DNA from 3 places in the Kitasatospora sp. RG8 genome. Region 1 is predicted to be linked to each of the others. Evidence: riboswitches for the same ligand, from Rfam matches in the RefSeq annotation. Region 1 holds a riboswitch; each other region holds the start of a gene.
What was found. Region 1 has a riboswitch for S-adenosylmethionine ahead of thrC (threonine synthase). Riboswitches for the same ligand answer to the same signal wherever they lie in the genome.
Positions count from the first base shown of each region.

Region 1 (10,369 bases):
CCCGGCGGGTGCTTCCGCGGGCGCGGGTGGGTATGGGTCCCGGCATGGGGCTTGAGGAGAGTTTGCAGCTGAGGACGGACGCCGGACGCCAGGGGCTGGAGGCGGTCCTCGCCTCGCCGCGGGACGCCGTGGTGGCGCTGGACTTCGACGGGACGCTGGCACCGATCGTGGCCGACCCCGGCCGGGCGCGGGCGCACCCCGGGGTGGCGGGGGCGCTGCGCGCGCTGACGCCGCGGGTGGGGGCGACGGTGGTGGTCACCGGCAGGCCCGCCGGGCTGGCCGTCGAGTACGGGGGGTTCGACGGCATCGACGGCGTGGTGGTGCTGGGGCACTACGGGGCCGAGCGCTGGGAGGACGGCGTGGTGACGGCGCCCCCGGTGCACCCCGGGGTGGCCGCGGTACGGGCCGTGCTGGACGAGGTGCTGGCGGGGGCCGGAGCGCCGGCCGGGACGTGGGTGGAGGACAAGGGGCGCTCGCTCGCGGTGCACATGCGGCGGACGGCGGCGCCGGAGGAGACGATGGAGCTGCTGCGCCCGCCGGTGGAGGCGCTGGCCGCGGAGCACGGGCTGATGGTGGAGCCCGGCCGGCTGGTGCTGGAGCTGCGGCCGCCGGGGGTCGACAAGGGCGCCGCGCTGAGCGGGTTCCTGCGGGAGCGGGGCGCGCGGTCGGTGCTCTACGCGGGGGACGACCTGGGCGACGTGGCGGCCTTCGCGGCGGTGGAGAAGCTGCGCGGGGAGGGCGTCGCCGGGCTGCTGGTGTGCAGCGGCGCGGTGGGGGACGCGCCGGTGAGGGAGCTCGCCGACCGGGCCGACCTGGTGGTCGGGGGCCCGGCCGGCGTGGTGGAGCTGCTGGAGCGGCTGGGGGCGGAGCTCAGCCGGCCTCGTTGACCGGGCGGGGTCCGGGGCCGGGGCCGGGGTCGGCGGTGTCGCCGCCGGCGTCCAGGGCGTGCAGGGCGTGCAGCTGGTCGAGGAACCACTGCTGTGGCGGCAACGCTGTCGAGGCGGCGGCGAGGCGCTTCGTGCGGTCGGCGCGCTCCCCGGCGGGCATGGTGAGCGCGCTGTGCAGGGCCTCCGCGGTGGCGATGACGTCGTACGGGTTGACCGTCAGGGCGTCGTCGGCCAGCTCGGCGTACGCGCCGGCCTCGCGGGACAGGACGAGGGCGCAGCCCCGGTCGGAGACCACCGGCACCTCCTTGGCGACCAGGTTCATGCCGTCGCGGATCGGGTTGACCAGGGCGACGTCGGCCAGCCGGTAGGCGGCGAGCGAGCGCGGGAAGTCGTCGTCGACGTGCAGGATCAGCGGCTGCCAGGAGGGCGTGGCGAACTCGGCGTTGATCTCGGCGGCGAGCTGCTGGACCTGGGCGGTGTAGTCGCGGTACTCGGCGAGGTCGGTCCGGGACGGGTACGCGAAGGCGATGTGGACGACGCGGTCCAGCCACTCGGGGCGGGTCCGCAGGAGGTGCCGGTAGGCCTGGAAGCCGCGGACGATGTTCTTGCTCAGCTCGGTGCGGTCGACCCGGACGACGGTGCGGCGGTCGCCGACGGCCTCGCGCAGGGTGGCGAGGCGTTCGTCGACGTCGGGGCGGTGGGCGCGTTCGCGCAGGAAGTCGGCGTCGGCGCCGAGGGCGTGGACGCCGAGCCGGGTGGTGCGCCCCCGGAGGGTGACGGTGAGCGCGGTGCGGTCGACGGTGGCGCCGAGGAGCTGCTCGCAGCAGTCGGCGAAGGCCAGCGCCCAGCGGCGGGTGAGGAAACCGGCCCGGTCGGCGCCGAGGATGCCGGTGAGGACGGCCTCGGCGACGTCGTCGGGCAGCAGCCGGAAGTACTCGGGCGGGGCCCAGGGGGTGTGCGAGAAGTGGCCGATCCGCAGGTCGGGCCGGGCGGCGCGGAGCAGGGCCGGGGTCAGCGAGAGGTGGTAGTCCTGGACCAGGACGGCCGCCCCGGGGGCGGCCTCGGCGGCCAGGGCGTCGGCGAAGGCGGCGTTGTAGGCCGTGTAGGCCTGCCATTCGGTGCGGAACCCGGCGTCGAAGGAGGGTGCGGTCGGGGTGGCGTAGAGCAGGTGGTGGACGAACCAGAGGGTCGAGTTGGCCACGCCGTTGTAGGCGCGGGCGAAGGTCGCGGGGTCCATGTCCAGCATTCGGACGGCCTGTCCGCCGACGTCGTGGCCGGCCCGGTCGAGGCGGCCGTCCGGTGCCTCCCGGGCCGCCCGGCGGTCGGCGTCGCCGAGGGCCGCGCAGACCCAGACGGCGTCGGGGTCGTCGATGGCGGAGAGCCCGGAGACCAGGCCTCCGCCGCCGCGCCGGAGGGTCAGCGTGCCGTCGTCCGCGGTGCCGAACGACACCGGTCCCCGGTTGGAGGCCACCAGGACGGGGGCGGTGCCGGTCTGACTCGAACGCTCGGTCGTGAGATCGCCCATGGTTGCTACGTTGCCGGGGGCCCGGGACCGCAAACCCCTCAGTGGCGGCTCACGTACTCGGGGACGGTGTGCATCGGCGGCCGTTCGAGGGCGGTGACCGGGTGGGTGTGGGCGGTGAACGCGCGGGTCTGCGGGTCGCGGGTGAACTGGGTGAGCAGCGGGTGCACCAGGTCGGCGGAGGCCTTGAGCCGGTGCGTGCGGTCGAGCCGTTCCAGCGCCGTCCGGTAGATGGTGGCGGCCATCCGTCCGAGCGCCTGGCCGTCCTGGTGGCGGTGGTGGCGGACGCCGACGTCGACCTGGGCGAGGGCGTCCAGGCCGGCGGTCTCCAGGGCGTCGACCAGCAGGCCGAGTTCGACGCCGTAGCCGGTGGGGAACGGGAGCCGTTCGAGCAGGGAGCGGCGGGCCGCGTACTCGCCGCCCAGGGGCTGGACGAAACCGGCCAGTTCCGGCCAGTGCAGGTTGAGCAGCGGGCGGGCGACCAGCTCGGTGACCCGGCCGCCGCCGGCCGGCACGACGGCCCCGTCGGTTTCGAGCGGGCGGTCGTACATGGCCTTGACCAGCTGGATGTCCGGCTCGGTGAGCAGCGGGCCGACGATGCCGGAGACGAAGGCCGGGTCGAACTCGCGCAGGTCGGCGTCGACGAAGCAGACGATCTCGCCACTGGTGGCCAGCAGCGAGCGCCAGAGCACCTCGCCCTTGCCGGGGGCGGCGGGCAGCCGCGGGAGGATCTCGTCGCGCTGGACCACCCGGGCGCCGGCCTCGGCGGCCACGGCGGCGGTGCGGTCGGCGGAGCCGGAGTCGACCACGACCAGTTCGTCGACCAGCGGCAGGCGTTCCATCAGCTCGCGGCGGATGGTGCGGACGATGTCGCCGACGGTGGCCTCCTCGTCCAGGGCGGGGAGGACGACGCTGACGGTGCCCGCCCGCCCGGCCGCCTGCTTGGCGTCCAGCAGGGTGCGCACCGGACGGTCGGCCGCGCTCCACGACCGGCGGCGCAGCCAGGACGCCGCCTGTGGGAGGAGCTCGGTGGTCGGGTCGGCGGGCACGGGTCTCTCCTCGGCAGGGGGCGGACGGGACGGGCTGGGACGCGTCATCTCGCGTGGCGGACGGTCCCGTTCAGTGTTGGCGCCTTCGGATACAGTCTTCGTACAGCGGTCGGACCTTCGCACGCCGGGGTCGCCGCTGAGCAAGACCAACAACTTCACAGAGCTCATCCAGAGGGACTGAGGGAACGGCCCGTTGACGTCCCGGCAACCTTCTCGCGCGGCTGTCGTCGACAGGCCCCGGCGGGACAGGTGCCAATTCCGGCCTGTGGCGCGTCCGCGTCACGGGGAAGATGAGGAGAGAGGCCTCCGCCATCATGGCTATCGACACCGTCGCACCCGCAACCGTTGACCTCGGCCCCGCCGCCGCCCTGTCCTGTCGCGAGTGCGGTACCCGCTTCCCGCTCGGTCCGAGCTTCGCCTGCCTGGAGTGCTTCGGGCCGCTGGAGATCGCCTACGACTTCGGCAGCGAGGGCGCGGAGGAGCTGCGCAAGCGGATCGAGGCCGGTCCCGCGTCGATCTGGCGTTACGCACCGCTGCTGCCCGTCCCGGCGGACGTGGCCGGCAAGCCGAACCTCAACCCCGGCTGGACCCCGCTGGTGAAGGCGGACAACCTGGGCCGCGAGCTCGGGTTCACCGCCCAGCTGCACATCAAGGACGACTCGGGCAACCCGACGCACTCGTTCAAGGACCGCGTGGTCGCCTGTGCGATCGAGGCGGCGCGGGCGTTCGGCTTCACCACGCTCTCCTGCTCCTCGACCGGCAACCTGGCCGGCGCGGTGGGCGCCGCGGCCGCCCGGGCCGGTTTCAAGTCCTGCGTGTTCATCCCGCACGACCTGGAGCAGGGCAAGGTCGTGATGGCGGGTGTCTACGGTGGCGAGCTGGTCGGCATCGAGGGCAACTACGACGACGTGAACCGCTTCTGCTCGGAGCTGATCGGCGACCCGGCCGGCGAGGGCTGGGGCTTCGTCAACGTCAACCTGCGCCCGTACTACGGCGAGGGCTCCAAGACGCTGGCGTACGAGATCTGCGAGCAGCTGGGCTGGCGCCTGCCGGAGCAGATCGTGATCCCGATCGCCTCGGGCTCGCAGCTGACCAAGATCGACAAGGGGCTGCAGGAACTGATCAGGCTCGGCCTGGTCGAGGACCGGCCGTACCGGATCTTCGGCGCCCAGGCGGAGGGGTGCTCGCCGGTGTCGGCGGCGTTCAAGGCCGGCCACGACGTGATCCGGCCGGTCAAGCCGGACACCATCGCCAAGTCGCTGGCGATCGGCAACCCGGCCGACGGCCCGTACGTGCTGGACATCGCCCGCCGCACCGGCGGCGCCGTCGAGGACGTGACGGACGCCGAGGTGGTGGCCGCGATCAAGCTGCTGGCCCGGACCGAGGGCGTCTTCGCCGAGACCGCGGGCGGGGTGACCGTCGGCGTGCTGAAGAAGCTGGTCGAGACCGGTCAGCTGGACCCGGCGAAGGAGACCGTCGCGATCAACACCGGCGACGGCCTGAAGACGCTGGACGCCGTCTCCGACGCCGGGATGACCGCCGTCATCCGCCCGACGCTGGCCTCGTTCCGCGACGCCGGCCTCGCCTCCGCCTGACTCCCTCCACCCCTGCCGTCACCCCGCCGCAAGGAGACCCCCATGAGCGCCAACGTCCGCATCCCGACCATCCTGCGCACCTACACCGGCGGCGCCGCCGAGGTGGCCGCCGAGGGTGCCACCCTGGGCGAGGTCATCGCCGACCTGGAGAAGAACCACGCCGGGATCGCCGCCCGGGTCCTGGACGACACCGGCAAGCTCCGCCGTTTCGTCAACGTCTACGTCAATGACGACGACGTGCGGTTCGCGGAGGGCCTGGCCACCGAGATCAAGGACGGCGCGAGCGTTTCGATCATTCCCGCGGTGGCCGGGGGCTGCTGAGCCGCGCCATTGCCGGACCGGCCGTCCGCGTGTACGGGAATCCGTACGCGCGGGCGGCCGACGCTTTTCCCGGCGCATTCCGGCGGGAATGTTTCCCGGCCGGTCGGAGTAGAGTGTCGCTGGACCGGGAAGAGGGCTCCCCCTCCCCCTCGCACCGGTCGTCGCCCCTGTAGCGCCCCGTACCGCCGGTGTCTGTCCGGCCGCTGAGACCGGCGCAGGGCCCGCGGCCGTGAAACATGTCAGGCCGATGTCAGAATTCTTGAGGGCATTTGGGTAATTCGTCCGCTATGTCCGGCGCGAAATGCGAGGGTTTCTGACCTTTTGGCCCGTCCTGTCCCTTGACGGGCCGGGGGAATTCCCGGCTGCTGACCCTGTTGCAGAGGGCGTCGATCCGGATACATTCAGCCGCGGTCGACGCAATCGCCCCTTCGCCGGACGCCGTCCGGTGATCCCGGTGGGGATTGTGGCGTGCACGGCTGCGCCCAGGGGGGGTTCCCCGGGCCGGCCTCAACAGACCCGCGCCCGCGACCTGCGGGCGCGTGAAGGGCCAGCACAGCACTAGGGGAGTTCGGAATGGCTCAGGGCACCGTCAAGTGGTTCAACGCGGAGAAGGGCTACGGCTTCATCGCGGTCGACGGTGGTGCGGACGTCTTCGTCCACTACAGCGCGATCCAGATGGACGGCTACCGCACCCTTGAGGAGGGCCAGCGGGTCGAGTTCGAGATCTCTCAGGGGCAGAAGGGCCCGCAGGCGGACATGGTCCGCGCGGCGGTCTGACCTTTCCGGCACCCAGGAGTTCGGCTCGGCCCATCGGCTGGTGCGCCTCTTGCTTCGCGGCGGGCCCGTGCGACACACGTCGTACGGGCCCGCCGCCGTGTCCGGCGGGTGGCCGGTACGGCTCGCGGGTTGCCCGTTGGGCTTGCACTCGACCACCGAGAGTGCTAATCATTGGCGTTAGCACTCACAGCGTGAGAGTGACAGCGGACCGGGTCGGTGAGGCCCCCGGGAGCGGTAGGGGAAAGGACCCCCGCACACCAGGGCCGTCCGTCGCGGGCACCCCTTGGTCCGAGCAGTCGACCGTGTCCCGGAGGACCACTTCTGATGGCCAAGATCATCGCCTTTGATGAGGAAGCTCGCCGCGGCCTTGAGCGTGGCATGAACCAGCTCGCCGACGCAGTGAAGGTCACGCTCGGCCCCAAGGGCCGCAACGTCGTGCTGGAGAAGAAGTGGGGCGCCCCCACGATCACCAACGACGGTGTCTCCATCGCCAAGGAGATCGAGCTCGAGGACCCGTACGAGAAGATCGGCGCGGAGCTCGTCAAGGAGGTCGCCAAGAAGACCGACGACGTCGCGGGTGACGGCACCACCACCGCCACCGTGCTCGCCCAGGCGCTCGTCCGCGAGGGTCTGCGCAACGTCGCCGCCGGCGCCAACCCGATGGCCCTGAAGCGCGGTATCGAGAAGGCCGTCGCCGCCGTCTCGGACCAGCTGCTGGCCCAGGCCAAGGACGTGGAGACCAAGGAGCAGATCGCCTCCACCGCCTCCATCTCGGCCGCCGACACCCAGATCGGCGAGCTCATCGCCGAGGCCATGGACAAGGTCGGCAAGGAAGGCGTCATCACCGTCGAGGAGAGCAACACCTTCGGCCTGGAGCTCGAGCTCACCGAGGGCATGCGCTTCGACAAGGGCTACATCTCCGCCTACTTCGCCACCGACCTGGAGCGCATGGAGGCGACGTTCGAGGACCCGTACATCCTCATCGCCAACTCCAAGATCGGCTCGGTCAAGGACCTGCTCCCGCTGCTGGAGAAGGTCATGCAGAGCGGCAAGCCGCTCGTCATCATCGCCGAGGACGTCGAGGGCGAGGCCCTGTCGACCCTGGTCGTGAACAAGATCCGCGGCACCTTCAAGTCCGTCGCCGTCAAGGCCCCGGGCTTCGGCGACCGCCGCAAGGCCATGCTCGGCGACATCGCCATCCTCACCGGTGGCACCGTGATCTCCGAGGAGGTCGGCCTCAAGCTGGAGAACGCCGGCATCGACCTGCTGGGCACCGCCCGCAAGGTGGTCATCACCAAGGACGAGACCACCATCGTCGACGGTGGCGGCGACAGCGACCAGGTCGCCGGCCGCGTGAACCAGATCCGCGCCGAGATCGAGAACAGCGACTCGGACTACGACCGCGAGAAGCTCCAGGAGCGCCTCGCCAAGCTGGCCGGCGGCGTGGCCGTCATCAAGGCCGGTGCGGCCACCGAGGTGGAGCTCAAGGAGCGCAAGCACCGCATCGAGGACGCCGTCCGCAACGCCAAGGCCGCCGTCGAGGAGGGCATCGTCGCCGGTGGTGGCGTCGCCCTGCTGCAGGCCGGTGTCGCGTTCGACAAGCTGGAGCTGGAGGGCGACGAGGCCACCGGTGCCAACATCGTCCGCGTGGCCCTGGAGGCCCCGATCAAGCAGATCGCGACCAACGCCGGCCTCGAGGGTGGCGTCGTGGTGGAGAAGGTGCGCAACCTCCCCGCCGGTCACGGCCTGAACGCGGCCACCAACACCTACGTCGACCTGATCGCCGAGGGCATCATCGACCCGGCCAAGGTCACCCGTTCCGCGCTGCAGAACGCCGCCTCCATCGCGGCGCTCTTCCTCACCACCGAGGCCGTCATCGCCGACAAGCCGGAGAAGGCCGCCGCGGCCGCCGGCGGCGGCATGCCGGGCGGTGACATGGACTTCTGATCCCCTCCGGGATCGGTTGGTCTTCGTCCGCACGGGCGGTCCCCTTCGGGGGGCCGCCCGTGCGGCGTTTCCCCGGGGGCCGGCGGGACTGCCGATCGGGGCGGCTCCTTTGGGACAATGGACGGATGGCTTCCGCTGATGACATCGAGACCGCCCTGCACAACGCGCGGGCGCTGATCCTGGCCGACCTGACCGCGAAGGACGTGGCGGACGCCGCCGTGGTGTCGCTGGTCGAGACGGCCGTGACCCACCGCCGCTGGTGGCTGGAGCAGTGGCCGGAGGGCACCGAGTACGTGCTCGGGCTGGTCGCCCAGGACGTCCAGGACGCGCTGTTGGAGGCGTACGGCCGCTGGCCGCTCTGCGCCGCGTGCGCGGCCGAGGGGGACCCGCACGCGCTCAGCGTCGAGCCCGAACTGGGGCCGGAGCCGCACTGGGTCTGCGGCAAGGAGGGCGCGGTCGTGGCGCCCGTCGGGCGGCTCTCCTGACGCGGCCTTCGAGCGGCCCGGTCCTTGCGCAGCCGCTTTGGGCGGCCGGCCTTCGGGCGGGCCGCCCGGGGGCCCGGCCTCCGGGCCTCTCAGCCTTCGAGGCGGCCGAGTTCGGCGGCCAGGTTGGCGCGGGCGGGGGCGTCGAAGCGCGCGTGGGCGGTGGGGGTGCGGTAGAGCGCGGGGAGCGCGAGCAGCTGACGCAGGACGGCGGCGCGGCCGGCCCTGAAGTCCGGCTCCGGCACGAAGGCGTACTCCTCGCGGACGGCGGCCGCGTACGCCGCGTACGCCTCGGGGGAGCCGCCGAGGACGGCGAGGTCCGCGTCGCAGAGCACCTCGCCGTCGCGGTCGCCCGGTTCGGGGTGGTGGGTGACGGTGAGCCGGACCAGCCGGGCGACCTCGGCGGTCTGCTGCTCCGGCAGGCCCGCCCCGGTGAGCGCCAGGACGGCGAGGGCGGCGCTGCGCTCCTCGTTCTCGGAGCGGTCGGGGCGGTAGACGGCGTCGTGGAACCAGACGGCGAGGCGGACGGTGTCCGCGGACTCGGCGTGCTCCGCCAGCGCGTCCACCTGGTCCAGCACCGCCCGCAGGTGGTCGGCGGTGTGGTAGCGGCGCTGCGGCTCGGTCCAGCGGCGCAGCAGCTCCCGCCCGGCCGGCTCGGGGTCGGTGTCCGTGCCGCAGCGGTGCAGCAGGGCGGTCCAGGCGGTGAGCAGGTCGTCGGTCGGCATGGAAGCCATTGTGGTGGCCGGGCGTGCCGGGAGTCCGCCGGGGGTCCACCTGGTCCCGGCCCGGGAGGAGTCCGCCGGGTCCCGGGCGGGGTTTCCGCTGGACCTATAGGTAGTTTGACGATATATGTAGTTCCATGACCGAACGCTCCATGCAGGAGCCCACGCTGCTTCTGCTCACCGCACTGGCCGACGCTCCCAGGCACGGCTACGCGCTGATCCAGGAGGTCTCCGCGATCTCCGGCGGCCGGGTCGCGATGCGCACCGGCACGCTCTACGGCGCCCTCGACCGGCTGCTCCAGCAGGGCCTGATCGAGGTCGCGGCCGAGGAGGTGGTGGACGGCCGGGCCCGGCGCACGTACGCGCTGACCGCCGCCGGCCGGACCTCCCTGGCCACCGAGGCGGAGCGGCTGCGCGCCGTCGCCACCGAGGCGGAACGCCGCCTCTCCGTGTTTCGCCCGAGGACCAGGGGGACCTTCGCATGACGATGACCACGCCGACGGTGGCGGTGAAGGCGGCGCTCCGGTTCTACCCGGCACGCTACCGCCGTGAGCGCGGGGACGAGCTGGCCGCCGTCTTCTCCGACACCACGGCCGAGGCCGGGGCGCCCGCCGTCGTCCGGGAGGCGCTGGACCTCGCCGCGTACGGGCTGCGGGTGCGCACCCGGCTGACCGCCTTCTCCGCCGGCGGGCGGCTGCTGGCGCTGGCCGCGCCGGTGATCGCCGGGGCGATCGCGGGGGCCGGGCTGTACCCGTGGGTCAGCGACACGGACCTGCTCGCCTGGCGGCTCGGGCACACCTCGTCGGTGATCACGCTGGTGGCCGCCTTCGCGCAGCCGGTGGCGTCGCTGCTGCTGGCCCTCGCCGCGTTCCTGGGACGCTGGGCGGAGGCGCGGGTGATCGCGGTGGCGGTGATGGCCGCCGGGCTGCTCGGCATGAAGGACGCCTTCGCGGTGGACCGGGTCGACGCGTGGTGGATCCTGGCGGTCGGCTCCTCGGCGATGCCGTTCGTGCTGGCCGGCCTGCTGGTGATCGCGGCGCCGCGCGAGCTGCTGGCCGAGCCGACCT
Region 1 is NZ_JAGIYX010000010.1:3,406-13,774, forward strand. Features, by position in the region: gene otsB (trehalose-phosphatase) at 45-887, shown strand; gene J5Y04_RS17085 (trehalose-6-phosphate synthase) at 871-2,412, opposite strand; gene J5Y04_RS17090 (glucosyl-3-phosphoglycerate synthase) at 2,451-3,458, opposite strand; SAM riboswitch class I at 3,620-3,755, shown strand; gene thrC (threonine synthase) at 3,773-5,053, shown strand; gene J5Y04_RS17100 (ubiquitin-like small modifier protein 1) at 5,096-5,374, shown strand; gene J5Y04_RS17105 (cold-shock protein) at 5,948-6,151, shown strand; gene groL (chaperonin GroEL) at 6,476-8,098, shown strand; gene J5Y04_RS17115 (hypothetical protein) at 8,224-8,583, shown strand; gene J5Y04_RS17120 (hypothetical protein) at 8,673-9,314, opposite strand; gene J5Y04_RS17125 (PadR family transcriptional regulator) at 9,440-9,787, shown strand; gene J5Y04_RS17130 (hypothetical protein) at 9,784-10,369, shown strand, end outside.

Region 2 (10,369 bases), on a different contig from region 1:
CTCACCCGATCGAGTGAGAATCCGGAAAATAGGTTTGACGCCAGACCCTAGTGAAGATCCAGGCTTTGCGCCACTCCCCCGATGGCGTGAACTCCGGCCCGCCGCCCTGACTTCACAAGATCCCCACACCACCGCAAACCGGGCGCTGACCAGGCGTCATCCCCGTCGCGAAGGGCCTGCAACAGCCTACGGCCGGGCCAGCCGGTTCAGCAGCAGAATCGAGGCCACGGGGCGCGCGCCCGCCTTCCGCACGCCGTCGGCGACCTCCCGGTCCGTGGAGACCACCACGACCGGACGGCCCTGCGGCTCGGCCCGCACCAGGCGGCGGATCAGCTCGTCCGCGGTCTCCCCGGTCCGGCTGAAGCGGACCCGGACCCCGCGCGGCGGCGCCATGATCACCGGCACGTCCAGGTCCTGCCCGTCGAACACGCAGGTGACCTCCGCCTGGGTGCGCTGGGCCAGCATCGCCAGCCCGCCCAGCAGCCGGATCCGCTGCTGCTCCAGCGGCAGTGCCGGATAGCCGGTCTTGGTCACGTTGTAGCCGTCCACCACCAGGTGGACCTGCGGGATCGCCAGCAGCTGGTCCAGCAGCGCCGGATCGTCCTCCGCCAGCCCGCGCCGGGCCACGTCGTGCGGCGACGCCGACCCCGGCACCACGGCCTCCACCAGGTCGGCCGGGCGGATCTGTGACACCGGCAGCGCCAGCTCCCGCTGGATGCCCTGCGCCGACTGCAGCACCGTGTCCAGCAGCAGCCGCAGCCGCATGTCCTCGACGCTGCGCCCCTCGCGGGCGGACCGGCGGCCCTGCTCGACGGCGTTCTCCAGCTCGGAGATCCGGTGCCGCAGCCGGCGCGCCTCGCTCTCGCCCGCGCTGCGCTCGGCGGCGGACTGCGCCTTCAGCGCCTCCAGTTCGGCGCCGAGCCGGCGGGTCTCGGCCTGCGCGCGGCGGGTGTCGCTCTCCAGCGAGCGGAGCTTGCGGCGCAGCGAGTCCGCCTCCTTGCGGACGTCCTCGGACTCGGTCCGCTGCCGGTCCAGATCGGCCCGGGCGGCGGAGCGCACCTCGGCCAGCTCCGCCTGCAGCTTCTCCACCAGCCGGGCCGCCTCGGCGGCGGCGCCCTCGGCACCGGCCCGTTCCGCCTCCTCGCCGGCCTCGGCGACCAGCCGGCTCCAGCCCGCGGAGCGCACCAGGTAGGCGGCGGCGGCGACGTCCAGCGGATCGGCGGCCCCGGGCACGCTGCCCGACTCCAGCGCCTTGACCAGATCGGGCTGGCCCAGCCGCAGCCGCTCCGCTATCCGCACCCGGAAGGCCGGCTCGGACTCCAGGGCGGCGGCCAGCGCGGTGGCCGCGTACTTGGCCCGCCGGGCCGGGGTGAACTTGGCGTACTGGCGCAGCGTCTGCGGCAGCTCGCCGGGCGGCAGCCCGCCGAGCGCGTCCGCGGCGAGGCCGACCACCCGGCGGCGCACGCCCTCGGGCAGCGGCCGGTCGAGCCGCTCCGCCGCCCGCTCCGCGACCCCCCCGTCGGCCTGCTCTGCCGCCGGCTCGTCGCCGCCGGGCTCCTCGGCACCGGCCGTCCCGTCCGACACCGGGGCGCCTGCCGGGGCTGTCTCGGCCGCGTCCGGCGCCTGCGCGTCCACAGCGGGCTGCCGCCCCTGCGGCCCGGCGGGCTCCTTCGCTGCGTCCACCACGTCCTCGGCTCCGATCCTGGTCCATCGGCACGGCCAACGGCGGCCGTCCTCGTCGTCACGCTCCGTGCGCTCTGTCTGTATTGTCCCGTGCGGCGGGCGGCCGTGCCCCGCACCGCCGCCCGCCGCACGGGCCGGGCATCAACCCTGCTCCGAGGCCTCGTTCTCCTCGGCCCCCGGGCGGGCCACCAACTCGACCTGGTCCACCGCGTTGCACCAGCGGCAGCGCACCGACTCGATGGTCTCGCTGAGCACCTCGGTCTCCTCGACCTTGGACTCGCCGGCCAGGTCGAAGTGGAGGAACTCGGTCAGCCGGGCGGAACGGGTCACGTCGAAGCGGGTCAGGTTGCCGCACAGGGTGCAGCGCCAGCGCGTCTCGGCGGTCAGGGCGGGGACGGTCATCGGGGGTCCTCTCGGGTGGTCCCTGGGTGGGCTCAGGCGCTCCCCCCGGAGCCCCGGCATCGGCGGCGGGAGGCGGGAATGCCCGCCCCAAGCCTATTGCCTGGGGCAACCGTCCCGGCCACCGGTTTCGACCATTGGACCCCCTCGGCAGGACCGCGAACCCCCTGCCCGGCGGGTACCGGACACCCCCTAGCCCACCTGCCGTAAGCCCCGTGCCGCCCGGGCCGGGCGGAGGGATGCTTGGCTGCATGGCGATCCCGGTCCTCGACCACACCGGTGCGCCGGGCGAGCGCCCGGCCGCCGCCGTCCCGGCCGTCTGCTACGCGCTGATCGCGCTCAACACCCTGGTGTTCCTGCTCGGCCCGGCCGCCGGGCTCAACCCGCTGTACGGGCGCGGCCAGGACCGGGTCTGCGCGGAGCAGCGGTACGAGCAGCGCTGGGGCGCCGTCCCGGCCGAGCTGCTGGCCGGGCGCCCGCTGACCGCCGGACAGCTCGCCGAGGCCCCCGACCCGGTGCCCGGATGCCCGGCCCGCCCGACCCCCGGCAAGCACCCGGCGCTCACCGTGCTCAGCGCGCTGTTCCTGCACGCCGGCTGGCTGCACCTGCTGGGCAACCTGCTCTTCCTGTACGTGTTCGGACCCACCGTCGAGGAACGGTTCGGCCGGGCCCGCTTCGCCCTCTTCTACCTGGCCGCCGGCTCACTGGCGACGTACGGCTTCGCGCTGGCCGAGGCGCACTCGCCGGACGCGACCCGGGTGCTGATCGGCGCCTCGGGGGCGATCTCGGCCGTCCTCGGCGCCTACCTGCGGCTGCACCCGCGCGCCCGGGTCACCACGCTCGTCCCGCTCCTGCTCCTCCTTCCGCTGCGGTTCCCGGCCTGGCTGGTGCTCGGCCTCTGGTTCGCCCTGCAGTGGTGGTCGGTGCACTCGGCCGGGCCGGGCGTGGCCTACCTGGTCCACGTGATCGGCTTCTCGGCCGGCTTCCTCTACGCCTGCACGCTGGCCACCCGCCCCCCGCGCCCGCCCGGCTGACGCCCGATACCCTGGCCGCACCTCACAAAGGAGCGCGAACAGTGATCACCGCCATCGTCCTCATCAAGACCAGCGTCGACCGCATCCCGGAGATCGCCGAGGCGATCGCGGCCATCGAGGGCGTCAGCGAGGTCTACTCGGTCACCGGCGGCTACGACCTGGTGGCGATGGTGCGGGTGCGCCGGCACGACGACCTGGCCGAGGTGATCCCCGGCCGGCTGAACAAGGTCCCGGGCGTGGCCCACACCGAGACCCAGATCGCCTTCCGCACCTACTCCCAGCACGACCTGGAGGCCGCCTTCGCGCTCGGCCTCGACGAGTAGGGCCCGGCCGGCCGACGGGTGCTCAGCCCCTCCCGACGGGTCCTCAGCCCTCCCGGCGGGTGTCCACGACGCACCGGCCGCCCTCGTTGCGGTAGTTCCAGGCCGCGCCGTCCGTGACCAGCTCGCGGACTGCGGTCAGGAAGCGCTCGATGTGCTCGTCCGGGGTACCGGCACCGAAGCTGACCCGGATCGCGTTCAGGCTCCGCTCGCCCGGCAGCGACGGCTCGGGCGCACCGCACGCGGAAACCGGACCGGGAGCAACGCCGGACTCCTCGCCGAGCAGGGTGCGCACCAGCGGGTGCGCGCAGAACAGGCCGTCGCGCACCCCGATGCCGTACTCGGCGGAGAGCGCGGCCGAGAAGTGCGAGCTGTTCCAGCCCTGGACGACGAAGGAGAGAACGCCCACCCGGGCGGAGCCGGCGCCGAACAGGTTCAGCACCTTGACCTGCGGGACCTCCGCCAGGCCGGCCGTCAGCCGCGCGATCAGCTGCTGCTCGCGGGCCTCCAGCGCGTCGAAGCCGGCCTCGGTCAGCGCCCGGCAGGCCGAGGCGACGGCGTAGGCGCCGATCACGTTCGGCGAGCCCGCCTCGTGCCGCGCCGGGCCGGTGTGCCACTGGACGGCCACCGAGCCGTCGGTCTCCCGGGCCACCGTACGGGTGGCGCCGCCGCCGGCCAGGTACGGCTCGGCCGCGTCCAGCCAGTCGGCGCGCCCGGCCAGCACCCCGGCGCCGAAGGGCGCGTAGATCTTGTGCCCGGAGAAGGCGATCCAGTCCACGTCCAGCTCGCGCACCGAGACCCGGTGGTGCGGGGCGAGCTGGGCGGCGTCCAGCACCACCCGGGCGCCGTGGCGGTGGGCGGTCGCGGTCAGTTCGGCGACCGGCCAGAGCTCACCGGTGACGTTGGAGGCACCCGTGACGCAGAGCAGCCTGGGGCCCTCGGGGGCCCCGGCGAGCGCGGCGTCCAGGGCGGCGACGGCCTCCGCCCGCGACCGCGGGGCGCGCAGGTAGGTGACGTCCAGCCCGGCGTGCGCCCAGGGCAGCAGCGAGGCGTGGTGCTCGGTCTCGAAGGCGAAGACCCGGGTGCCGGCCGGGACGGCGCCGGCCAGCAGGTTCAGCGAGTCGGTGGTGGCCCGGGTGAAGACCACCTGGTCGCCCTCGCGCAGGTCGAGGAACTCGGCGACGGTGCGGCGGCTCTGCTCGAACAGGTCGGTGGAGAGCTGCGAGAGGTAGCCGGCGCCGCGGTGCACGCTGCCGTAGTAGGGGGCGTAGGCGGCGACGTCGTCCCAGACCCGCTGGAGCGCCGGGGAGCTGGCGGCGTAGTCGAGGGCCGCGTAGCCGACCTTCTCGCCGCTGGCGAGCGGGACCTGGACGTCGTGGCCCAGGACGGCGAGGGGGGCGCAGATCTCGGTGGCGAGGGACATGAGGATGCACTCCTTCTGGGGAGAGGACCCCGGGAGTGCGTGTCAGCCGGCGTCCGCGCTTGTCACGCGGACGGATTGCCGCGGGACCCGGTCCTCACCCAGGGCACCCCGCCACGGACGGAGGGTTGCCGGACAGCAAGCTGGGGCTTGACGCTGTCACTCATGACCTGGCGACGACTCTAGGTCGCGTCCGTCGGGGGGTCAAACAGGGTTCCACCATCCGGACAGCGCCGTTCCCGGGTGCCGGGAGCGTGCGAAGGGGCCCGCGGGAGCAGCCTCCCGCGGGCCCCCGACAACCCGTCAGGCCTTGCCGGTCGCCTCCGACCAGCGCTTGAGCAGCTCCAGCGCGGCGCCCGAGTCGACGGCCGCCGCGGCCCGCTCCATGCCCGCCGCCAGCTGCCCGGCGAGCGGCGCGTCGGTGAGCTCCAACGCGACCAGCGCCGCCGCCGTGTTCAGCAGGACGGCGTCCCGCACCGGCCCGCGCTCCCCGGCCAGCAGCCGGCGGGCGACGTCCGCGTTGTACGCCGGGTCCGCTCCGCGCAGCGCCTCGATGCCGACCAGCTCGATGCCGAGCTCGCGCGGGTCGAAGGTGGTCTCGGTGACCTCGCCGCCGCGCACGATCCAGACCCGCGAGGTGGTGGTGATGGTCAGCTCGTCGAGGCCGTCGTCGCCGCGGAAGACCAGCGCGCTGGAGCCGCGCCGGGCCAGCACGCCGGCGATCAGCCCGGCCAGCCGGGTGTCGAAGCAGCCGATCGCGTGGGCCGTCACTCTGGCGGGGTTGGTCAGCGGACCGAGGATGTTGAACGCGGTCGGTACCCCGAGGTCGCGCCGGGCCGTCGCGGCGTGCCGCATCGACGGGTGGAACATGGCGGCGGAACAGAAGGTGAGCCCGATCTCCTCGGCCACCTCGGCCACCCGCCGGGCGGACAGGTCGAGGGCGATGCCCAGCTTCTCCAGCACGTCGGAGGAGCCGCTCGCCGAGGAGGCGGCCCGGTTGCCGTGCTTGACCACCTTGGCGCCGGCCGCCGCCGCGACGATCGCCGACATGGTCGAGATGTTGACGGTCTTGGCGCGGTCGCCACCGGTGCCGACGACGTCCACCGCCGGGCCGGGGATGGAGAGCGGCTCGGCGTGCGCGTACATCGCGTCCACCAGACCGGCGATCTCGCCGACCGTCTCGCCCTTGGCCCGCAGCGCGACCATGAAGCCGGCCACCTGGGCCGGGGAGGCCTCGCCGCTCATGATCCGGTCCATCGCCCAGGCGGCGTCCGCCTGGGCCAGGTCCTCGCCCCGCAGCAGTGCGGACAGGATGTCCGGCCAGGTGCGGACCACCTGCACGGGGTCCTTGCCGCCGTTCGCAGGGTTCACGTTCACCATGGCTGACTCCAGCTCTCGTCGCTTCCCGGAAAGGGATCTCCGTAGGGTTGGAGCCAGCCTATCGAGCGGCGGGACGCCGCCGTCCCGCCGCGACCCTTCTTCTCTCCTGGTGAGATGCGCGCCGTGCCGCGACCCCTCTTACGGGTGGCCGGAGCCGGCGGGTCGGCCGTCGCTACCGGGTGGCCGGCGCCCGCTTCGCCAGCCGGGCCCGGAGCAGTGTGGCGGCGGCCTCGGCCAGCGCCACCGGATCCACCGGGCGGGAGATCGCCGCATCGGCCCGGCTCCAGGCGGCCAGCCAGGAGTCCTGCGGCCGGCCGATCAGCACCAGCACCGGCGGGCAGCCGTAGATCTCGTCCTTCAGCTGCCGTCCGAGTCCCAGCCCGCCGGCCGGCACCGCCTCGCCGTCCAGCACGCAGAGGTCCACGCCCCCCTTCTCCAGCGCCTTCAGCACCGCGGGGGTCGTCGCGCACTCCAGGTAGGTCAGTTCCGGCAGATCCGCGGCGGGCCGGCGGCCGAGCGCCGTCAGCACCTGCTCGCGCGTGTTGCGGTCGTGGCTGTAAACGAGAACGGTCAGCGTCTCGTCGGTCGTGTACGCCATGGGCCCTGCTCCCTCAAAGTGTGATCCGGACCACGTTCGCCTGCACCGGATGCTACTCCCGATCACCGGCCGCCGAGGCCGTCCCGCGCGATCGTTCTCAAGCCGCCGCGCCCAGGACTCACCCGCCCGGAGGACCTCGCGTCACCCCCGACGGTGCAGTCCACCCGTACGGCCGACGCAACGGCCGGTCCCCTTACCCCCCGCGGCCCCGGCGGCCGTGCAGCGACACGCAGGGCAACGGGGTCGAAGGGGCCTTCGAGGAACCGTCAGAAAAGGGACACGCCGCTGCTCAGCCCCCATCCGGACGCCCCGTCGGGTCCCACTGGGGCATACCGCACGCACCGGACACTCCGAGGGACACCCCCCGGCGTGAAGACGGAATAAGGGACCGACATAATGTCCGTCGTGGCGACAGCAACAGCAGTAGAAACCGGGCACGCGCACGGATCGGTCAACCGGCCGAACATGGTCAGCGTCGGAACGATCGTCTGGCTCAGTTCCGAGTTGATGTTCTTCGCGGCCCTCTTCGCGATGTACTTCACGCTCCGCTCCGTCAAGGGAGCCGAGTTCTGGAGCGAGAAGGCGCACGCCCTCAACGTGCCCTTCTCCTCGGTCAACACCACGATCCTGGTGCTCTCCTCGCTCACCTGCCAGCTCGGCGTCTTCGCCGCCGAGCGCGGGGACGTGAAGAAGCTCCGCTCGTGGTTCGTCATCACGTTCGTGATGGGCGCGATCTTCATCGGCGGCCAGATCTTCGAGTACACCGAGCTGGTCAAGAAGGACGGCCTCTCGCTGTCCTCCGACCCGTACGGCACGGTGTTCTACCTCACCACCGGCTTCCACGGTATGCACGTGACGGGTGGTCTGATCGCCTTCCTGCTGGTCCTGGGACGGACGTACGCAGCCAAGCGCTTCACTCACGAGCAGGCCACCGCCGCGATCGTGGTGTCGTACTACTGGCACTTCGTCGACGTCGTGTGGATCGGCCTGTTCGCGACCATCTACCTGATCAAGTAACCAGCTGATCAGGTCGCTGGCCACCGGCCGGGCCCCCGCCCTCACCGGCGACGGGCCTCTTTGCCGGTGCCGACGCTCCCACCGACCGACCGCGCGCGCAGCCCTAGACAGGCAGCCTCGTGCCGGCCAGACCGGCCGCCGGGTGCACCCACCAGTCGACCAGATCCTGACACCGGGGTTATTCCGTGAAAAAGCTCTCCGCACGACGGCGCCACCCATTGGCGGCGCTGGTCGTCCTACTTCTCGCCCTGGCGGCAACCGGGGGGCTGTACGCCGCGTTCGCGCCCGCCGACAAGGCGCAGGCCGACGTCGCCGCGCAGTCGCTCGCGATCGATGAGGGCAAGAAGCTCTTCGCCGTGGGCTGCTCCTCCTGCCACGGCCTGAACGGCCAGGGCAGCAGCGACGGTCCCAGCCTGGTCGGCGTCGGCTCCGCCGCGGTCGACTTCCAGGTCGGCACCGGCCGCATGCCGGCCCAGCAGCCCGGCGCCCAGGTGCCGCGCAAGAAGGACATCTACTCGCAGGCGGAGATCGACCAGCTCGCCGCCTTCGTGGCCTCGCTCGGCCCCGGCCCGGTGATTCCGAGGGAGGAGCAGTACACCTCGACCAACCCCGAGGACCTGTCCAAGGGTGGCGAGCTGTTCCGCACCAACTGCGCCCAGTGCCACAACTTCGCCGGCCAGGGCGGTGCCCTGACCAAGGGCAAGTACGCCCCGTCGCTGGAGGGTGTGGACGCCAAGCACATCTACGAGGCCATGCAGACCGGCCCGCAGAACATGCCGTCGTTCCCGGACACCACCATGCCCGAGGAGCAGAAGAAGCAGATCGTGGCCTTCGTCCGCCACACCACCAACGATGAGCCGAACCCCGGTGGTCTCACGCTCGGCAGCCTCGGTCCGGTGACCGAGGGCCTGTTCGGCTGGATCTTCGGTCTCGGCGCGCTCATCGCGGTCGCGATCTGGGTCGCCGCCCACACCACCAAGGCCAAGAAGTCATGAGCCACGACATGTCAGAGAACCTCCCGGAGTCGCACGGCTCCGCAGGGCACCACGAGGTGGCCGCCCACGGCGATCCGTTCGCCGACCCGGGCCTGCCGGCCCACGAACCGCGTCGCACCGACATCGACGAGCGGGCCGCCAAGCGCGCGGAGCGCCAGGTCTCGCTGATGTTCGTGGTCTCGATGCTCGCCACGATCGGCTTCATCGCCTCCTACGTGGCCATCGACCCGGACAAGATCATCTACGTCTTCCCGCTGGGTCACATCAGCGCGATGAACTTCGCGCTGGGCCTGACCCTGGGCGTGGCGCTGTTCATGATCGGCGCGGGCGCGGTCCACTGGGCCCGCACCCTGATGTCGGACCACGAGATCCCGGCCGAGCGCCACCCGATCGAGGCCGACGACGAGGTCCGCAACGACGTCATCGAGCAGTTCAAGACCGGTGCCGCCGAGTCCGGCTTCGGCCGCCGCAAGATGATCCGCAACACCCTGATCGGCTCGATGGCCCTGGTGCCGCTCTCCGGCGTCGTGCTGCTGCGCGACCTGGGCCCGCTGCCCGAGGACAAGCTGGAGCACACCGGCTGGATCGAGGCCACCCCGGCCAAGCCGCTGCAGCTGATCAACATGAACACCAACCTGCCGATGAAGGCCGAGGACGTCATCCAGGGGTCGCTGACCTTCGCGATGCCGGAGGGCCTGCACACCCACGACGAGGACTTCCAGCAGCGCATCGCCAAGGACGCCCTGATGCTGGTGCGCATCGCGCCGGAGGACATCAAGGACGAGAAGTCCGCGGAGCTGGGCTTCGAGGGCATCCTCGCCTACTCGAAGATCTGCACCCACGTCGGCTGCCCGATCAGCCTCTACGAGCAGCAGACCCACCACGCGCTCTGCCCCTGCCACCAGTCGACCTTCGACCTGGCGGACGGCGCGCGCGTCATCTTCGGCCCGGCGGGCCACCCGCTGCCGCAGCTGAAGATCACCACTGACGAGAAGGGCTTCCTGGTCGCCAACGGCGACTTCGACGAGCCCGTCGGCCCGAGCTACTGGGAGCGTGCTCGATGAGTAGCGCGAGCAGCACCACCTCCGGTGCCTCCAAGCCGGCCAGCACGCGCGCCAAGCCCGCCAACAAGTGGGAGCAGGCCGCTGACTGGACGGACGGCCGGCTGGGGATCTACTCCCTCGCCAAGGCCAACCTGCGGAAGATCTTCCCGGACCACTGGTCCTTCATGCTGGGCGAGATCTGCCTCTACACGTTCATCATCATCATCCTGACGGGCGTCTACCTGACGCTCTTCTTCAAGCCCTCGATGGGCGAGGTCATCTACGACGGCTCGTACGTCCCGCTCAAGGGCATCCCGATGTCCGAGGCGTACGCGTCGACGATGGACATCAGCTTCGAGGTCCGCGGCGGTCTGCTGGTCCGTCAGATCCACCACTGGGCCGCGCTGGTCTTCGTGGCCGCGATGCTCGTGCACATGCTGCGCGTCTTCTTCACCGGCGCGTTCCGCAAGCCGCGTGAGA
Region 2 is NZ_JAGIYX010000006.1:36,064-46,432, reverse strand. Features, by position in the region: gene J5Y04_RS11730 (NYN domain-containing protein) at 187-1,584, opposite strand; gene J5Y04_RS11725 (hypothetical protein) at 1,825-2,085, opposite strand; gene J5Y04_RS11720 (rhomboid family intramembrane serine protease) at 2,334-3,116, shown strand; gene J5Y04_RS11715 (Lrp/AsnC ligand binding domain-containing protein) at 3,158-3,439, shown strand; gene J5Y04_RS11710 (aminotransferase class V-fold PLP-dependent enzyme) at 3,483-4,859, opposite strand; SAM riboswitch class IV at 4,910-5,027, opposite strand; gene trpD (anthranilate phosphoribosyltransferase) at 5,160-6,236, opposite strand; gene J5Y04_RS11700 (hypothetical protein) at 6,409-6,834, opposite strand; gene J5Y04_RS11695 (heme-copper oxidase subunit III) at 7,231-7,851, shown strand; gene J5Y04_RS11690 (c-type cytochrome) at 8,037-8,846, shown strand; gene J5Y04_RS11685 (ubiquinol-cytochrome c reductase iron-sulfur subunit) at 8,855-9,910, shown strand; gene J5Y04_RS11680 (ubiquinol-cytochrome c reductase cytochrome b subunit) at 9,907-10,369, shown strand, end outside.
Region 2: another riboswitch for S-adenosylmethionine. It lies ahead of J5Y04_RS11710 (aminotransferase class V-fold PLP-dependent enzyme); the one in region 1 lies ahead of thrC (threonine synthase).

Region 3 (10,369 bases), on a different contig from region 1:
GCCGGTTGGACGGCGCGAAGGCGATGACCTCCAGGGGCGTCGGGTCCAGCAGCACCAGCCCCGCCACCAGATCCGGCCGCCGGCGGGCCGCGTTGGCGACCAGTAACCCGCCGAAGGAGTGGCCGACGAGCACGAACGGGGGCCGCTCCCCCGCCCTCTCCAACGCCGCCAGCAGCTCCTCCGCCTCCACCGCCGTGGTCCGCGGGAAGGGCCCGGCATCGCTCCAGCCCGTGCCGAACCGGTCGACCAGGACCGAGCGGGTCCGGGCCGCCGCCATCGCGTGCAGCTCCCCGAACTCCTCACCGGGCGCGTGTCCGCCGGGCATCCACACCACGGTCGGCCCGGCCGCCGCGTCCCCCTCCGCCAGGACGTGCATCCGGTGACCATCCACGTCGACCAGCGTCCCCGGCATCGGCCGCTCCCCCGCCTCGCGGGCCATCAGCACCACGTGCCGCACGGCCCCGGCCAGCATCACCACACCGGCTGCCACCAGCAGCCCACCGAGCGCCACCGCCCAGGTCGCACCGAGCCCGACGAGGCAGCCGCCCATCGCGGCCACCACCAGCGCGACCGGCACACCCGCCCAGTCCCGGCTCAGCAGTGCGAGCAGAGTGTTCGCCATCCGTCCGTCCCGGCGCATAGGTCCTCCGTGACAGCAGCATCCGACAACCGACCCCTGTCCGTGTCCTTCCCCGTCCACCCCCGCCCTCACCCCACAACCGCCCACCGGCGCGCACCGCGCACGCCGGGGAACCCTCGGTCATCGCCTCCCGGCCCGGCGGACGGCAGGACTCCGAGGACCGGCTCTGGTCCGTTCGGGTGACCCGTCTGGTCCCGGCTCCGTGACCGGCCGAAGATGGCGCCATGAGTGTCGACGACTCCGGTGCCGGGCTGCTGGTGACCAACGTGCACGTCTTCGACGGGATCGGCGAGGAGGCGGTACCGGGACACGTCCGGATCGAGCGGGACAGGATCACGGAGGTGGTGCCGGGCCGCGCCTCCCCGCGTGGCGCCCGGGGCGTGACCGTGCTGGACGGCGGCGGCCGCACGCTCATCCCCGGCCTCACCGACGCGCACGTCCACCTGTTCGCGATCGGCGCCACCATGGCGGAGCTGCAGCTCGCACCGACCGGCACCGTCTACTACCAGGCCCTGGCCGCGGCCCGCGACATGCTGATGCGCGGCTTCACCACGGTGCGGGACATGGCCGGCGACACCGAGCCGCTGCGACGGGCCCTCGATCGCGGGCTCTTCCCGGGGCCGCGGATCTACCCGAGCCAGGCGGCCGTCTCCCAGACCTCCGGCCACGGCGACTTCGGCGCCGTCTACGACACTCCGACCGCCCTCGGCGGGCCGCAGGCCCGGGCCGAACAGATCGGCTTCACCCGGGTGGCCGACGGGCCGGAGCGGGTCCTCGCCGCAGTGCGCGAGCAGCTCAGGAAGGGCGCGACGCAGATCAAGCTGATGGCCGGCGGCGGCGTCATCTCCGAGTTCGACCCGCTGGACGTGCTGCAGTTCACCACGGCGGAACTGGAGGCGGCGGTCGCCGCGGCCTCCGACTGGGGCACCTACGTGACCGTGCACGTCTACACCTCCGAAGGCGTGCGCCGCGCGGTGGAGGCCGGGGTGCGCTGCATCGAGCACGGGCACCTCGCCGACGAGGACACCGTCCGCCACCTCGCGGAGCAGGACGTGTGGCTGAGCACCCAGCCGTTCGAGGTCGACGACCACCACTACGCCTCGGCGGACAGCAACCGCAAGAACCGCGAGGTGTGCGAGGGCGTCTCCCGCACCTTCGCGTGGGCACGTGCGCACGGCGTGCGGCTGGCCTTCGGCACCGACCTGGTGCTCGACCCCGGGAACGGCCACCGGCAGAACGAGATGCTCGTCCGGCTCGGCGCCCACCTCAGCCCGGTCGAGGTCCTGCGCATGGCCACCTCCGGCAACGCCGAACTGTTCCGGCTGTCCGGCCCCCGCGACCCCTACCGCGCGGCACCGCTCGGGGTCGTGGCGCCGGGAGCGTGGGCCGACCTCCTGGTCGTCGACGGCGACCCGACCACCGACCTGTCCGTCCTCGCCGATCCCGAACGCCACCTGCGCCTCATCGTCAAGAACGGCGTCGTCCACAAGAACGAGCTGGACTGACCCCGCCCGCCAACGGCGGTGGCCGGCCCGCGATGCGCCGCCGCACTCCTGGGCCGATCGGCCCAGGCACGGCGTGCCTCGGCCGCCCCGGCGGGCGCCGGTGCAGGATCGGTGGCGCGGCGGCCCCGGGGCGGGGCCGCCCCCACCGCGCGAGGAGGGCCCGCCATGAAACCGTTCGACGACCTGCTGCTCCGGTCCCCCGGGTCCCCCGGGTCCGACGACACCCCCGGCACCACGGAGGCGGCGACGTGACCGCCGCAGCGAGCGGGGACGGGACGGGCGGCCGCTACGGCGAGGCCGTCTTCCGTCCCGAGCAGGCGGGCGAGGGCGAACGGACCGACCTCGGCGCGCTCGCCTACGACGACGTCACGATGGCGCGGCTGAGGACCCTCGGGGCCGGCCCGGGGTGGCACTGCCTCGACGTGGGCGCCGGCACGGGCACGGTCTCCCGCCGGCTCCTCGACGAGGCCCGGGTGGCAAGCGTGCTCGCCGTGGACCGCGACGTGCGTTTTCTCACCGGGCGGCCCGGGCTCGACCTGCTCGAAGCCGACGTCACCGCTCCGGACTTCGCCCCCGGCCGGTTCCGCCTCGTCCACGCACGCTTCGTCCTGATGCACCTGCCCGAGCACGACCGCCTGATCACCGCACTCGCCGAACTCCTCGTGCCCGGAGGCGTGCTGGTGCTCAGCGACGCGGTCGACCTGACGAGCGGGCGGACGCCCGGCACGCCGTACAGCACGGTGATGCGGGCGATGTGGCAGGGGCTGCGGTCCACCATCGGCACGGACGTCTCCTGGGTGCCGTCGTACCCGCACCTGCTGCGCCGAGCGGGGCTCCGGTCCGTCGCCGCCGAGGTCCACGTGCCGCCGCTGCTGCCGGGCAGCCCCATCAGCCGCTTCTGGGCGGACACGTGGGACCGGAGCAGAGCCGCGATGCGCGCCACCGGCCTGGTCGACGACGAGGCCGTGGACGCGGCGATCCGCTACCTGGACTCCGACGAATGCGCCGCACTGTCGGCCGGCATGCTCACCGCCTGGGGCTGGAAGCCCTAGGAACCCGCCGCCGGCCGGCGCCGCGGCGGGTCCGGGCTTCGGCGTGGGTTCAGCGCCGGGCTGTGCCGGCCGCCGCGGCGGGCTGGTCGGTGTCGCCGTGCCAGGTGGGCCAGCCGAGCAGACGGGGGCGCTCGGTGACCCAGGCGCGGGTGTCGGTGCCGATCTCGGCGGTGATGAGGTCCTCCAGCAGCGTGCTGTACCGGGCGACGAGGTCGCGGTGCGCGGGGTCGGCAGCGAGGTTGCGCGTCTCGGCGGGGTCCTCGGCGCGGTCGTAGAGGACGACGTCGTTGAGCGCGTACAGGGCCTCGGGGCTGGTCGGGCGGTTGGGGTTGAGCGGGGAGAAGTAGCGGCCGAAGGTGTACCGGGCGTCGGTGTAGCCGCGCAGGAAGCCGCGCTTGGTCCAGTCCGGCCGCAGGTCCCCGGACTGGATCCGCCCGGGAGCCTCGGGGTCGGCGAACTCGAACCAGAAGGAGGCGTCCAGGGCGGTGACCGACTCGATGGCGGTGAGCACGCCGTCGCGGACGGTGCCGCCGTCGAGCACCGGACGCAGGGAGCGGCCCTTGAGCGCGGGGGGGCGGGTGGCCCGCCCGGACGGGTCGACGCCGGCGAACTCCAGCAGGGTCGGGGCGATGTCGACGGCGGAGGCGAGGGCCTCGGTGCTCACCCCGCTCGGGAAGTCGGGGTGGCTGAGGATGAAGGGGACGTGGAGGTTCTCGTCGTAGACCAGGCCGCCCTTCTGACGCAGCCCGTGCGAGCCGGCCATCTCGCCGTGGTCGGAGGTGAAGACGACGACGGTGCGGTCGGCCTGCCCGGAGGCCTCCAGCGCGTCGAGGACCAGCTCGATGCTGCGGTCCACGTCGCGGATCGCGTTGAGGTAGAAGTTCAGGCCGTCGTACCAGTGCCGGTCGTCGGCGACCGGGCCGAAGACGGTGTCGAGCATCCGCGCGAACTCGGCCACCGCCGGGGCCGCGCCGGACAGGTCGTCGTGCAGGCTGGCGGGCAGGTCGAAGTCCCAGCGGCGCCGGTACACCGGGATGTCGGGGGCCGGCCTGGTCACGACGGCGTGGGCGAGGCCGAACGGGAGCTGCACCTGGGACGAGCCGCCGTAGTCGAAGCTCATGATGTCGTGCGGATTGACGAAGTTGACCGCCATGAACCACGGCTGGTCCGCCGCCACGACCGGGGCCCGGTTGCGCAGCCACTTCACCGCCTGGCCGGCGATGACCGGGTCGATCTTGAGCCCGGCCCAGGCACCGCCGTCGATGTCGCCCCAGTCGTTGAACTCGCTGAATCCGTAGGGCTCCAGCGCGTCCGTGGTGGGGCCGGGGTTCTGCGGGGTGACGTAGGCGTTCGACAGGTGCCACTTGCCCTGGTAGGTGGCGTAGCACCCGGCCTCGCGGAGCATCGTGCCGAGCGTGCCCAACTCCGGTCGGAGCGGGCGGATGTAGGGCATGTTGTCGTTGTCGTAGATCTCCGTCAGCGGTAGGTGCTGCCCGGTGTAGATGACGGACCGCGCGGAGCTGCACATCGCCGACGCGGTGTAGTACCGCTCGAAGGTCGTGCCCCGCTCGGCGAGCCGCTCCCGCGCGGGGAGCGTGAAGCCCTGCGGCCGGGGGATCGTGGCCCGCTCCTCGTCGGTGACGATCAGCAGGATGTTCGGACGACGTGTCATGGCCACCTGTCCTTAGGGGAGATGCCCCCACGTGCGCTGCGGGCGCACGGGGAGGACGCGGACGGCACGGAAGGTGCATGTCAGCCGAATCTAGGTTCTGCTCCCGCACGCCGTGCGCGAGGACACGGCCGGCCGGGTCCGTCCGGGTGAGCCACGCCGCCGGGTCGCGGTCTCTCCTGCCCGGCCCGGCCCGTCCGGGTGAGCCGGCCGGCCGGGACTCGGCCGGTCAGTGACACCAGCTGTTCAGGGACACCGGCCGGTCAGGGACACCCGCCGGTCAGGGGTGGCACAGGGCCTCGGTGAGGAGCTTGGCCGCCTCGGTGACGGCCTGGGAGAGGCGTGCGCCGGGGTGGCGGGTGAGCCGTTCGATCGGGCCGGACACGGAGACGGCGGCCACGACCCGGTTGGACGGGCCCCGGACGGGGGCGGAGACGGAGGCGACCCCGAGCTCGCGTTCGCCGATGGACTGCGCCCAGCCGCGGCGCCGTACGCCGCTGAGGGCCGTGGCCGTGAAGCGGGCGCCCTGGAGGCCCCGGTGGAGGCGCTCGGGCTCCTCCCAGGCGAGCAGGATCTGGGCGGCGGAGCCCACCTTCATGGGAAGGGTGACTCCGACGGGAACGGTGTCGCGCAGGCCGGAGAGCCGCTCGGCGGCGGCCACGCAGATCCGGATCTCGCCCTGCCGGCGGTAGAGCTGTGCGCTCTCGCCGGTGACGTCGCGCAGGTGGGTGAGGACCGGGCCGGCGGCGCCCAGCAGGCGGTCCTCGCCGGCGGCCGCCGACAGCTCGGCGAGCCGGGGTCCGAGGACGAACCGGCCCTGCAGGTCCCGGGCGACCAGCCGGTGCTGTTCGAGTGCGACGGCGAGCCGGTGGGCCGTGGGCCGCGCCAGGCCGGTGGAGGCGACGAGTCCTGCCAGGGTGGCGGGACCGGCCTCCAGGGTGCCAAGGATCGAGGTGACCTTGTCGAGCACGCCGACGCCGCTCGTGTTTTCCATGGGTGGGTACTCCGTCTCAAGTCCCGCGAGCAGCAGGTGGGCTCTGCTCACGGGGGCTCCGGGCGGGGAGCCGGGGGGTGTGGTCAGCGAGGGAAGGCCGAAGAGGTCGGCCGATTGCCTGCGCCGGGCACGAGACGGGTACGCGGAAGGGCCGGGGCGGGAAGCGCCCGGGCGAAGGACAGCACAGAGAGCACCGTGTCTCCTCATCTTTCCCGCGCCACATTGGCGACAGGCCGGAGTTGGCACTGATCCCGGTCGGTGCGGCGCACTTTGGACGCCGGGTCGACCGGGGAGTTGCCGGGGCTTCGTAGGGCCGGTCCCTCCACCCCTCTGGATGATTCGCGAGGAACGATACAAGACTTCCCGGGCGGCCCGTTAAACGGCCCCCGCCCCGGACGCGGGCGCCGCACATCCTCCGGGAGGCCGGCCCGGCGGGACCGGCCTCCGCGGAACGCCCCGCCCCACCACCCCGCGACCGCGCCCCGGCGGCCGTCCGACCGCCAGATCCGGCACCGTCCGACCGTCAAGCCCGGTGCGCCGTCAGACCGTCAGGCCCGGTGCACCGTCCGGCCCCCGAGCACGACGCGGACCGGCCGCAGCCGCGGCAGCTCGTCCGGCGGGCAGTTCAGCGGGTCCGCGGGCCAGAGGGTCAGGTCCGCCAGCGCGCCGGGCCGCAGGCTGCCACGCGTCGCACTCTCGCCGACCAGCCGGGCCGCGTCGACGGTGTGCAGCGCGATCGCCTCGGCCCGGGTGATCGCGTGCTCGGCGCCCTGCGCGCCGGCCACGGTCTGCCGGGTCGTCATGCCCCACACCGAGACCATCGCCCCGTAGGGCCCGACGGGGAAGTCGGAGCCGGCCGCGAGCAACGCGCCCTCGTCCAGCCACTCGCGCAACGGGAAGATCCCGCGGACCCGCTCGGCGCCCCAGGCCCGGATCTGGGCCGTCGCCGCATCGTGCAGCAGCGGGTACTGGACGGTGACCGGGATGCCGAGCGCGATCGCGCGCGATCGCTGGTCGGGGCGGGCCAGTCCGCCGTGCTCGACGACCAGGGTGCCCGGGGCCAGGCCGGGGCGGTCCTTGAGCACCTGCTCGAAGACGTCCAGCAGCGTACGGAGTCCGCGGTCCCCCCACGCGTGCACACCGACCCGCCAGCCGCGCGCGACCACCCGGTCGACCGCCGCGGCCAGCTCCTGCGGCTCCCAGAGGAGCGTGCCGTGATAGCACGGGCGGCCTTCGTACGGCTCGTCCAGCGCACCCGCCTCGATGCCGCCGTCGATGCCGAACTTGACGCCCCAGACGCTCAACCACGCGTCGCCCTCGGCGCGCCAGGGCTCCATCCGGTCGAGCAGCTCGTCCACCTGCCCGGGCGTGCGGGCACCGAAACCGGAGACCAGGGCGCGCACCCGCACGCTCAGTGCACCGGCCTGCCGGGCCGCGCGCAGCACGTCGAGGTCCTCCACCGGGACGAGGCAGTCGCGGACCGTGCCGATCCCCGTCGCGGCGTAGTCGGCGGACGCGGCCCGCAGGCCCTCGATCCGGTCGGCGAGCGCGGGGCGCGGCAGTACCCGTTCGGCGAGTGCGACCGCCTTGTCGACCAGCCGGCCGGTCAGCCGGCCCTGCTCGTCCCGCTCGATCACGCCGCCGGGCGGGGGTTCGGTGGCGGCGGTGATGCCGGCCAGTCGCAGCGCGGGGGTGTTGAGCACCATGTTGTAGGCGCCGCGCCGCACCAGCACCGGGTGCCGGTCGGTGGCCGCGTCCAACTCCTCGGTGCGGGGCAGGCGCTGTTCGGCGAGGTTGACCTCCTGCCAGTTGATCGTGGTGCGGATCCACTGCCCGGGGGGCGTGCTCGCCGCCCGCTCGCGGATCAGGCCGAGGAACTCGCCGAGGTCGCGGGCCCGGTGGACCGGCACGTCGTGGACGCTGTGCGCGGCGAGGATCAGATGGGTGTGGGTGTCGTCGAAGGCCGGCAGCACGGCGGTGCCGGGCAGGTCCAGCACCTCCGTCCCCGGGCCGGCCAGGTGGTCCAGGCCGTCGGCCGCGGCGGACAACGCGGTGATCCGGTCGCCGGTGACGGCCAGCGCACGACGCGGCGCCTCGCCGGGGACGAGCGTGTGGACGGTGCCGGACCGGATCAGCAGGTCGGCGGGGGCGTGGTCGGTCACGGCGGCGTCTCCTCCGGCGTCATGGCGCCTGGTCGGGCTGCGGGTTGGGGCTACGGCTTCGGACAGGGCTCCGGCTCGGGCTGTGCGGTGAGCCCCGGCTGTGCGGTGAGGTCCGGCTGCGTGCCGAGCCCCGGCTCGGGGTGCGTGCCGAGCCCCGGGCGCGACAGCCCGGTGAGCTGCTCGACGTGCCGGAAGCCGGGTTCGGCGAGCAGCCCGTGCAGTTCGGTGAAGACCGCGCGGGCCGCGACGGCGTTCCACTCCGGCGGCAGCAGCGGCGTCGGCAGTCCCGGGTCGAGGTAGGGCAGCCGGCGCCACTGGGTGAGCATCGGCACGTACGCGCGGAACGCCTCGACCGGCTCGATCCGCGGGTGCGGGCGCAGGCCGGCGGCCACCTGCCCCCAGTCCTCGGTGAACTCGGCGTACTGCGCCTCGATCGCCGGGAAGTCCCACCAGGAGCCGACCGCCGAGCGCAGTTCGGCGAACCCGGCGTACTCGGACAGGAAGAGGTGGACGTACGCGCTCAGCCCGAGCCGTTCCAGCAGCCGCCGGGCGTCCGGCAGCACCCGGGCGGGTGCCAGCCAGACCCCGGGGGCGGCGTTGCCGAAGCCGAGCCAGCTCAGCCGCGAGCGCAGCTGGTGGCGGCTGGCCCGCTCCGACTCGGGGACGGAGAAGACCGCGACCACCCAGCCGTCGGCGAGTTCGGCGGGTGCCAGGCTGTGGAAGATCCGGCGGTCACCCTCGTCGAAGACCGGGCCCATCTCCGGGCTCAGCCGGTAGCCGGTGCCCTCGCGCCGCTCCTGCAGCAGGGTGCCGGCCTTCTTCAGCCGCGAGATCGCCGACCGGACGGCGGGCGCGTCGACGTCCAGTTCGGCCATCAGCGCGATCAGGTCGGCTATCGAGATCCAGCCGCCGAGCCGCCGGACGAACTCGCCGTAGATCGTGTGGATCAGGGAGCTGGGGCGTGACGTGTTCTCCGGCATGGCGGCCCTCCTCCCGTCGTGGCCGCTCCAGCCGGCCGTCCGGCGTGATCATACTGTCGGAGCGCAGCCAAGTGGTCCGGACGGCGGCGCGGCGGGCGGCTGCGGGACTGCTGCCGGTGGCCCGGACACCGGTGCGGCGGGCGTCGGCCCCTGGGCCGGTGACGTGCTCCCGGCGTAGTCACCGGAGAGCAACGCCCCCGCCCCGGGAGCGAAGGCTGGCAGCCCGAGCGCGCGCAGCAGCTGGTGGACGGTGCAGATCGCCGCGGAGACCACCGGCTTGCCGAGCTGCTGCTCGGCCTCCTCGACGGCCGCCAGCGACGGCATCTGCACGCAGGCGGAGAGCACCACGGCGTCCGCGTCCGCGTGCGCCAGGCGGGCGGCGATCCCGGGCAACCGGGCCGGGTCGTGGGCGGCGACCGCCAGGTTGTCCGGGATCTCCAGGGCCGCGTGGTCGATCACCGTGATGCCCTCGTGCGCCAGGTAGTCCACCACCGTCCGGGCGAGCGGTCGCAGGTAGGGCGCGACCAGCGCGACCTTCTTCGCCCCGAGGACGTGCAGCCCGGCCACCAGGGCGCCGGCGCTGGTCACCACCGGCGCCGGTGCGCCGTTCTCGACGGTGCGCCGGTGCAGCCGCTGCTCGGACTCCCGGTGGTAGCCGGGCCCGGTGCTCATGACCGCCACCAGGCAGGCGTAGCCGAGCACGTCGACCCGGGCGTCGGAGAGTTCGAGCGCGCAGCGGTCCGAGTCCGTGTCCATCGCGCGCAGTTGCTCGGGGGTGACCCTGGTCATCCGCATCCGGCTGGAGTGGAAGGTGAAGCGCTCGGGGGCGACCCTCTCCCTGGCCCGCAGCAGGGCCGGGACCTCGGTCTCCATGGTGACGTTGGAGCTCGGGACGATCTGGCCGATCCGGTAGGTGGTCATGCGCCCGCCCCTTCGTCGTCGGGCCGCAGGCCGTGGGCGAGGGCGTCGTGGCCCCGGGCGTCGTGGCCGGCCCCGTAGTCGGCCCCGTAGTCGGCCTCGTAGCCTGCCTGGTGGCCGCGGGCGTCGACGACCGGGTTGGCGAGCGTGCCGATCCGCTCGACGGTGGCCTCCACCAGGTCGCCCGGCTGCAGGAACTGCGGCGGGACCAGGCCGGCGCCGACGCCGGACGGCGAACCGGTGGCGATCACGTCACCGGGCTCCAGGGTCATGCCGGAGGAGATGTCGGCGATCAGCCGGGCGACGCCGAAGAGCATGTGGCGGGTGTTGGAGTCCTGCTTGGTCACGCCGTTGACCTTGAGGGAGAGACCGAGGTTCTGCGGGTCGGGGATCTCGTCGGCGGTGACCACGACCGGCCCGAACGGGCAGTAGGAGTCCTGGCCCTTGGA
Region 3 is NZ_JAGIYX010000015.1:113,905-124,273, forward strand. Features, by position in the region: gene J5Y04_RS22475 (alpha/beta fold hydrolase) at 1-622, opposite strand, end outside; gene J5Y04_RS22480 (amidohydrolase family protein) at 865-2,145, shown strand; gene J5Y04_RS22485 (class I SAM-dependent methyltransferase) at 2,394-3,197, shown strand; gene J5Y04_RS22490 (sulfatase-like hydrolase/transferase) at 3,247-4,869, opposite strand; gene J5Y04_RS22495 (IclR family transcriptional regulator) at 5,147-5,860, opposite strand; SAM riboswitch class I at 6,061-6,201, opposite strand; gene J5Y04_RS22500 (amidohydrolase) at 6,409-8,022, opposite strand; gene J5Y04_RS22505 (PaaX family transcriptional regulator C-terminal domain-containing protein) at 8,073-9,002, opposite strand; gene J5Y04_RS22510 (Asp/Glu racemase) at 9,051-9,923, opposite strand; gene J5Y04_RS22515 (fumarylacetoacetate hydrolase family protein) at 9,920-10,369, opposite strand, start outside.
Region 3: another riboswitch for S-adenosylmethionine. It lies ahead of J5Y04_RS22495 (IclR family transcriptional regulator); the one in region 1 lies ahead of thrC (threonine synthase).